DNA from 2 places in the Bacillus sp. JK62 genome. Region 1 is predicted to be linked to the other one. Evidence: riboswitches for the same ligand, from Rfam matches in the RefSeq annotation. Region 1 holds a riboswitch; the other holds the start of a gene.

Region 1 (4,521 bases):
CTTCAAAATTGCTCACTTTGATTTTTGTTAAAATGTCATCTAATTCTCCGACGACATTTTCAAATAAATGAATTTTGTCATACAGAAGTTTTAAGATATGCTCTTCCACCGTATGTTTTGTCGCCATATTGTAGATATGGACATCTCTTTCCTGACCGAGTCTGTGAATCCTTCCGATTCTTTGTTCAAGCCGCATCGGGTTCCACGGGAGGTCATAATTGATAATATGGTTGCAGAATTGCAGGTTGATCCCTTCGCCTCCTGCTTCTGTAGCGATCAGCACCTGCACTTTGCCGCGGAAGAGATCCTTCATCCAGTCTTTTTTTCCGCGTTTAAATCCGCCTCTGAACGGAACGGAGCTTATGCCGTTCTGCTGAAGGAACCATTGCAGGTAAATCTGTGTCGCCCTGTATTCAGTAAAAATAATGACTTTGTCATTAATCTTTTGGATCAAGTCAACAACTTGAATCGCTTTTGAGTTTTGCGTGACTTGATTGATGCGGTCCATTAAATTAGCGATCGTCTGTTCATCGAATGCGGGCGCTTGTTTGTCTTTTTGGTCAAGCATTTTTTTGAGCGTCATATACACGGCTTCCCTGCTTGAACAGCACTCTCTTTGCAGCGTCATAATGGAAAATGCGCTTGCGGGCTTTTCCGTGCCGTTTTTCAGTGCGGCAATGTCATCGTAAAGCGCCTGTTCCGTCGGTGAAAAGGTGATCGGCACTGTTTCCACGTGGCGCTTCGTCCATGTAAGGCCGGTGTCGCTCCGCGTGTTGCGGATCATCACCTTATTGACGAGTTCTTTCAAATGCTCATGAGCGTCAATCCCGTCCTTCTGATTGAAGGTTTCTTGAAATCCGCTTTCGTTTCCTAAATGGCCGGGCTTTAACAGTGACACTAAATTGAAGATTTCTTCGATCCGGTTTTGAATCGGCGTCGCCGTCAGAAGCAGGCAGTATTTCTTCACAAGACTTCTCGCAAATTCATAATTTTTCGTTTTGCTGTTTTTGAGCTTGTGCGCCTCGTCAATAATGACGAGATCATACGGAATAGAAAGGACAATGTCTTTGTGAGGGGAGCGTTTGGCCGTATCAATAGAAGAAACGACGATATCGCACTGTTCCCACACATAGCTTTTCTTCTGTTCAACAGCGGGTATTAAAAACTTCTCCTGAAGCTCTTTCACCCACTGGGAAACGAGTGATGCCGGCACAAGAATCAGGATTTTTTTGGCCAGCCCGCGAATCATATATTCTTTTAAAATCAGGCCCGCTTCCACCGTTTTTCCGAGCCCTACTTCATCAGCCAAAATCGCCTTGCCGTTCATTTTTTCAACGACTTTCTGCGCGACCTCAAGCTGATGGGGAAGCGGAGTGAAATCGGGAAGGTACAAAGGAGCCCTCAACCCTTCGAATTCAGGAATGGCAAGGGTCTGCTGGACTTCAGCCGACAGTTTGTACATCTCCCAATTTGACCAGGGACCGTCCGTTTTCAGCCGCTCAGAAAACTCTCCCGGCCAGTTTGCATCAAATATGATCTCTGCTGTCATATGTAACAAAACCGCCTTTCTTTTAAAAAACTGATTTATCATAATTTTTGTTGCCGGACGTAAATGAGGGTGGTAGGATATAAGTAATGATTTCACTAAAAGATATTGCTTTAGTATGTCCATAAAATTGGTAAATATGAGCGAATGACAGCAAGGGGAGAGACTCGGACGAAAGATGGGCGTCCGGGCGCCGAAGGAGCAAACTGCGGAGTGAATCTCTCAGGCAAAAGAACTCTTGCTCGACGCAACTCTGGAGAGTGTCTGCACTTAGAAGAAGCAGGCCACCAAAGGGGACGTCTTTATGATATGTTCATAAAGTAAACTTTCAGGTGCCGGGACAGAGAAACCTTCATTTTCATGAGGTGTTTCTCTGTCCTTTTTTATATGTTTTTACAATGCGCCAATGACTGAAGGGGGAAGATGATGCTGAAACGAACACCGCTTTATGACGTGTATAAAGAATACAGCGGAAAAACGATTGATTTTGGAGGATGGGAGCTGCCGGTTCAATTTTCTTCTATTAAAGAGGAGCATGAAGCCGTCCGCACAAAAGCGGGACTGTTTGATGTGTCTCATATGGGGGAAGTTGAAGTATCCGGTAAAGACGCCCTGTCTTTTCTGCAAAAAATGATGACAAATGACGTTGCCGATTTAAAGCCGGGAAACGCGCTTTATACCGCCATGTGTTATCCTGACGGCGGTACGGTCGATGATTTGCTGATCTATCAGAAAAGCGAGAGCTGCTATCTGCTCGTGATAAACGCGTCTAATATTGAAAAAGACGTCGCCTGGCTGACGGAACATGCGGAAGGCGACGTCACGCTGACGAATCAGTCTGACGGGATTTCACTGCTTGCCGTTCAGGGGCCGAATGCCCAGACGGTTCTTGCGAAGCTGACTGAATGTGATTTGTCCTCCTTAAAGCCGTTTACATTTATTGACGAGGCGGACGTTGCCGGATGCCAAGTCCTGCTTTCAAGAACGGGCTATACCGGTGAAGACGGGTTTGAGTTATATTGCCGCAATGAAGATGCGGTTCATCTATTTAAGGAGATACTTGCAGCGGGAGAGCATGAAGGCCTCGTTCCGTGCGGCCTCGGCGCCCGTGATACGCTGAGATTTGAAGCGAAGCTTGCTTTATACGGTCAGGAATTGACGAAAGATATTACACCGATTGAAGCCGGAATCGGATTTGCCGTGAAACACAAGAAAGATTCCGATTTTTTCGGGAAATCTGTATTGCGTGAACAGAAAGAAAAAGGAGCCCCGCGAAAGCTGGTCGGACTTGAGATGATTGAAAAAGGGATTCCGAGACACGGGTACGCCGTGAAAAAAGACGGTGTTCCGATCGGGGAAGTCACGACAGGCACGCAATCTCCGACTTTAAAGAAAAATATCGGCCTTGCCTTAATCAAAACGGAATTCAGTGAAGTCGGAACGGAAGTAGAAGTGGAAATCCGTAAAAAAACGGTAAAAGCGAAGATTGTCCGCACACCGTTTTATAAACGTCCAAAACAGAGCTGAAAAAGGAGAGTCATATGAAGCATCGATATTTGCCCGCGACAGAACAGGATAAAAAAGAAATGCTGAAAGCCATCGGCGCAGAAACAATTGATGAACTGTTTGCTGATATTCCGGAAGATGTGAGGTTTCAAAAAGACTACCAAATTAAACAAGCAAAATCTGAAACGGAGCTGACGAGAGAGCTGACAAAGCTTGCGGCGAAAAATAAAGACGCTGTTACATATGCATCTTTTCTGGGCGCAGGAGTGTACGATCACTACCAGCCGGTTATCGTCGATCATGTGATTTCCCGATCAGAGTTTTACACGGCATATACGCCTTACCAGCCTGAAATTTCACAAGGGGAGCTGCAGGCGATTTTTGAATTTCAAACGATGATCTGTGAATTAACGGGAATGGATATCGCAAACTCCTCTATGTACGACGGGGGAACGGCGCTTGCGGAAGCGGCGATGCTTGCGTCGGGACATACGAAAAAGAAAAAAATCGTCATTTCCGCAGCCGTTCATCCGGAATCACGGGATGTTTTGAAAACATACGCAAAGGGCCAATATATTGAGGTTGTAGAGGTGCCCGCGAAAAACGGCGTCACAGATCTTGAAGCATTGGAACATGCCGTTTGTGATGAGACGGCCGCCGTGATCGTTCAGTATCCGAACTTCTTCGGACAAATCGAGCCGTTAAAGGACATTGAGCCGCTCGCACATAAAGGAAACAGCCAGCTGATTGTTTCTTCAAACCCGCTCGCGCTCGGTATTTTGACACCGCCCGGGGCATACGGAGCTGATATTGTCGTCGGGGACGCGCAGCCTTTCGGCATACCTGCGGCGTTCGGCGGCCCGCACTGCGGCTATTTTGCAGTAACGAAAAAACTGATGAGAAAGGTGCCGGGCCGGCTTGTCGGCCAAACGGAGGATGAAAACGGTCGAAGAGGTTTTGTTCTCACTCTTCAGGCGCGCGAGCAGCATATCAGAAGAGACAAAGCCACGTCTAATATTTGTTCAAATCAGGCGCTGAATGCTTTAGCGGCTTCAGTCGCGATGACGGCGCTCGGAAAAAACGGCGTCAAAGACATGGCCCGCCAAAATATATTGAAAGCTGATTACGCGAGACGCCAAGCGGAAAAAGCCGGCTTGCACGTAGCATTTGACGGCCCGATATTTAATGAATTTGCCGTCAGGCTGAATCTTCCCGTCAAGGAAGCAAACCGGCGGCTCCTGCAAGACGGCATCATCGGCGGATATGACTTAGGTCTTGCGTATCCGGAACTGGATCAGCATATGCTGATTGCCGTCACAGAGCTGAGAACGAAAGAAGAGATCGATTCGCTTATTGCGGGATTGGGGGATCAACATGAATAATCAAGATCAGGCGCTTATTTTTGAAATGTCCCGCGAAGGGCGTGTCGGTTACAGCCTTCCGGAGCTTGATGTGCCGGAAACAGAGCT
Region 2 (4,521 bases), on a different contig from region 1:
CCATGCTTCCGTTTTCATCGACGGGAATACAGCCGTGAATCAACAGGTTGCCGTTATATTTCAGATACAGGCTGCCTTTTTTCATCATAAAATTCATATGGCGGCCCAGCTTTTCGGAGTGCTGGACAGAAAACAGCAGCTTGTCCATGACTTCTGCTTCTTCTTCTAACAGCTCGTCAGGCTGTTTGGGATTCACCGTCGCAAAGCAGGTGTTTTCCAGTTGATACGTTTTTCCGTTCAGCGTGATTTCATTGCGGTCATAATCAATCTTTTCCAGTAACAGCCGTTCTTCCATATTAAAGTTCGGCCGTCTCTTAATAATCGGGCTCTCAAGCTTGAATTGGATCATCGCGATCGCCTGATGAATTTTTGTGATTTGTTTAATCTCATCTTCCGGTCTGTTTTCGTCCGCTTTCGGGCGGAAAGCCGGGTTATCATCGTAATATTTTTCGGCAAGGTTCAATAGCGGTCTCAGATTGATGCCGTAAACGTCTTCAATAATATCCAGATTGTCATAGCGGGCACAGATGCGGATAATATTTGCCAGGCATACTTTTGAGCCGGAATAAGCGCCTATCCAGAGAACATCATGATTCCCCCATTGAATATCCACTGAATGATAGTTGATCAGTTCTTCCATGATTTTATCCGGCTGCGGTCCGCGGTCGTAAATATCGCCGACCACATGCAGATGGTCGACCACCAATCGCTGCGTGCTGTAGGCAAGACCGGTGATCAGCTTATCGGCCTGGCCGAGCGCAATGATCTGTTCTATGATTTCGGAGTAGTATTGTTCCTTGTTGGCGGCTTGTTCTGTTTTGTACAGCAGCTCTTCGGAAATATAAGCAAATTGGGCGGGCAGTGCTTTGCGCAATTTGGAGCGGGTGTACTTGGAAGAACAATAAGAAACGAGCTTAATCATCCGATGAATCGTTTCTTTATACCACTCGTTTAATGCCTCTTTCGTATCAAAATTATGTTTGATCAGCTTCAGTTTGTCTTCCGGGTAATAGACCAAAGCCGCCAGTTCATCAATTTCTCTATCGTAAATGACGCCGCTGAAAATATCGCGGATCTTCTCTTTTACTCTTCCTGAACCGTTCCGCAGCACGTGCTGGAATGCCTGATACTCCCCGTGCAGATCACTGACGAAATGCTCGGTTCCTTTCGGCAGGTTCAGTATCGCTTTCAGATTAATGATTTCCGTGACCACTTTTTCTTCACAATCGTATTTTTGTGCGAGCAGATCTAAATATTTGGTTTCCAATCTCGTCCATCCCCTTTTTATTTACGAGCAATTGTATGATAAAGTGAATTTAAAGTATGACATAATGTTTAAATGATTAGACCTTATATGATAGTACCGCATAACGCCTTTTTGAGACAATGAAAACGGAAAATACGGCGCTTCAGGCATCGAAAATTGGACCGGGATAACGCCGTGAGCTCATCCCCCTATTGACAATGAATTCAACTTCCATTAAAATAAAAAGTTAGCTGATAGTTATTTCTATCGGAAACTTAATACGTAGCAGGCTATGATTGCTGTGGGTCGCACTACAGCAGGAGCGGCTTCTGGAGAGACCGCGGGTTTTCCGCGGCGCCGAAGGGTTCACAATCTCAGGCAAAAGGACAGAAGAGTACCGAATATGTATTTGTCATGCTGTTGATTGTCAGCGGCGCAAATATAATTTGATATTCTTATGACCATGAGATTGGAGGGCATCCAATCTCTTTTTTTATTGGCTTTTTTTGCTCGTCGTTCACTAGAGAGGTAAGGAGGAGTCAGATGTGGAGCAGCGAGAGCTAAAGAGGGACTTATCGAATCGGCACGTGCAGCTGATCGCCATTGGCGGCACGATCGGCACCGGATTGTTTTTAGGGTCCGGTAAGGCGATTCAGCTGGCGGGTCCTTCTATCATCTTTGCGTATTTTATTGTAGGTATTGCGCTTTTTTTCGTCATGCGGGCGCTGGGAGAACTGCTGTTATCTAAAGCGGGGTACCAATCATTAACGGATATAGCCGAGGCGTATTTAGGACCGCGTGCAGCGTTTGTCACCGGCTGGACCTATTGGTTTTGCTGGATTATGACGGCTATGGCGGATGTGATCGCCGTCGGTGTGTATGTGAAATATTGGTTTGATATTCCGCAGTGGATTCCGGCACTTATCTGTTTGCTCATTTTATTAGGGCTTAATCTGTTAACGGTTAAGATTTTTGGAGAATTGGAGTTTTGGTTCGCCTTAATTAAGGTAGTCACGATTCTCGCGTTAATTGTCATCGGGGTGGTTCTGCTGGTGATTGGGTTCAAAACGCATACCGGAACGGTTTCAGCGGCGAATCTGTGGGAGTACGGCGGCTTGTTTCCGAACGGATTTTCAGGCTTTTTGCTTTCGTTCCAGATGGTGATCTTCGCCTATGTCGGTGTGGAATTAGTGGGTGTATCAGCGGCGGAAACGTCAAATCCGAAAAAAAATATTCCGTCCGCTATCAATAAAATTCCATTGCGGATTTTATTTTTCTACGTCGGGGCATTGATCATTCTTTTATGTATTAATCCGTGGATGCAGCTGAATGCAACGGAAAGTCCATTTGTAAAGACCTTCAGTCTGGTCGGCATTCCGTTGGCCGCGGGAATTATTAATTTTGTCGTATTAACGTCTGCCGCTTCTGCTTGTAACAGCGGGATGTTTTCAACAAGCCGGATTTTGTATAACTTAAGCAAAACGAAACAGGCGCCGGCAAGTTTTGCGAAGCTGAATAAAAATCATGTGCCGAGCCGCGCGTTATGGATATCGGTTATTGTGCTGTCAGCTGGCGCTCTTTTAAGCAAATTGATACCGGAAGCGGCCTTTGGCATCGTGACCACCATCAGCGCGATTTGTTTCATTTGGGTGTGGGGCGTGATTCTTGTCTGTCATATCAGATACAGGAAAACCCGTCCGGACTTACACGCAAGCTCGTCTTTCAAGGCGCCGTTTGCGCCGTTTATCAATTACGCCGTGCTGTCGCTGTTTGCCGTCATTCTGGTGATTATGCTGTTTGCGGATGCGACGCGCCCGGCTTTGCTGCTGACGCCGCTGTGGTTTATTGGATTATTTCTCATCTATCGGGCGAGAGGGAGATAGACAGATTGAATGGCTTCAGACGGTGTACTGCCATGCAGTATGCCGTTTTTTGTTTTGATTGGAAAGCGAGAATATTTGTTAGAAATCAGGCTATAATGATTGTATAATTTAAAAAAAGTGTATAATTTTAAATTAAGCGAGGTGATGATATGAAGTATGAGAAGTTATCTAAGCTTTTTTATAAAATGGATGCTGATTCATATGAGAAAGAATTTAAAAAGAGAACGAGCAGCTATGGCAGTTATTCAACATCATTAAACATACGGGGGTTCCGAAAAGGCCGACCCACGGACGATTCATTTGAGCTATTCTATGTAAATACACATAGTCTCATGAAGCTGAATAATGAAGTGTTGTTAAACAGTTCCAAAATTTCATCCCTTATCAGTCAGCTCCCCGAATTTGCCGTCAAACCTTATTTTGATAAATTAATTATTAATGAAGCACAGAGTAATAATGAAATTGAAGGAATTCGCAGTACAAAAAAAGAATTGAAAGAGGCTCTTAAAGCGTTAGAACAATCCGAGCCCTCACATAAGCGGTTTGTCGGATTGATGAAAACATATCAATTTATAGACCGAATTCCGTCGTTTACAAGCATTCATGACTTTAGGGAATTATACGACGAGCTGGTCGCAGATGAAATCGGAGCAGAAGATGCGCCGGATGGTGAGCTGTTCAGAAAAGGCTATGTTGAAGTGAACGATGGGAACATGACCACCCATATCGGCGTCAATTCTGAACAGAAGATAACAGAAGCGCTTGAGGCTTTAATTGCTTATCTTCATGATGAAACACATCCTCAGCTGTATCGTTACATGACAGCTCATTACTACTATGAATACATTCATCCTTTTTATGACGGCAATGGAAGAACAGGACGCCTTATCGTTGGGAGTTATTTGTCCCGATATTTAGAAAAATATTCAGCCATCACTTTTTCTTACGCAGTTAATAAGAACAAAGATAAGTATTATAAGGCATTAGAGGAAATTCCCGCACCTTTAAACCGGGGAGAGCTGACTTTTTATTTAATGGATATGCTGGAATTGCTTCTGTCAGGACAAAAAGGGATTATTGAGGATCTTGAATTTAATTTAATGAAACTGAAACGAATTAGGAACTATATTGATAGCGATCAATGGGCTGATTATAAAGATGAACGTGATATTTTTAATATCATTATCACGATTAATGTATTTGTAAATGATCAGGTTACGCTGTCGGTGCAAGATTTAATGGAGCTCTCAAATAAATCGAGACATAAAATTAACAGAGTAATGGATTATTTAGAACAGCAAGGATTTGTTGAGCTCGTAAGCAGAAGGCCAAAATCTTATAAAATCAGCGAGGATTGTTTAGAGGAGATACTGCCTTCTTAATTCATATTTA

The links. Region 1 has a riboswitch for glycine ahead of gcvT (glycine cleavage system aminomethyltransferase GcvT). Riboswitches for the same ligand answer to the same signal wherever they lie in the genome.
Region 2: it holds a riboswitch for glycine, as region 1 does, so the genes downstream of both, ACWJJ4_RS00635 (amino acid permease) here and gcvT (glycine cleavage system aminomethyltransferase GcvT) in region 1, are expected to answer to the same signal.

Annotation. Positions count from the first base shown of each region.
Region 1 is NZ_JBSJQA010000002.1:484,837-489,357, forward strand. It holds gene ACWJJ4_RS07705 (DEAD/DEAH box helicase) at 1-1,549, opposite strand, end outside; glycine riboswitch at 1,694-1,794, shown strand; gene gcvT (glycine cleavage system aminomethyltransferase GcvT) at 1,973-3,073, shown strand; gene gcvPA (aminomethyl-transferring glycine dehydrogenase subunit GcvPA) at 3,088-4,434, shown strand; gene gcvPB (aminomethyl-transferring glycine dehydrogenase subunit GcvPB) at 4,427-4,521, shown strand, end outside.
Region 2 is NZ_JBSJQA010000001.1:120,061-124,581, forward strand. It holds gene fbp (fructose-1,6-bisphosphatase) at 1-1,267, opposite strand, end outside; glycine riboswitch at 1,566-1,646, shown strand; gene ACWJJ4_RS00635 (amino acid permease) at 1,792-3,129, shown strand; gene ACWJJ4_RS00640 (Fic family protein) at 3,279-4,511, shown strand.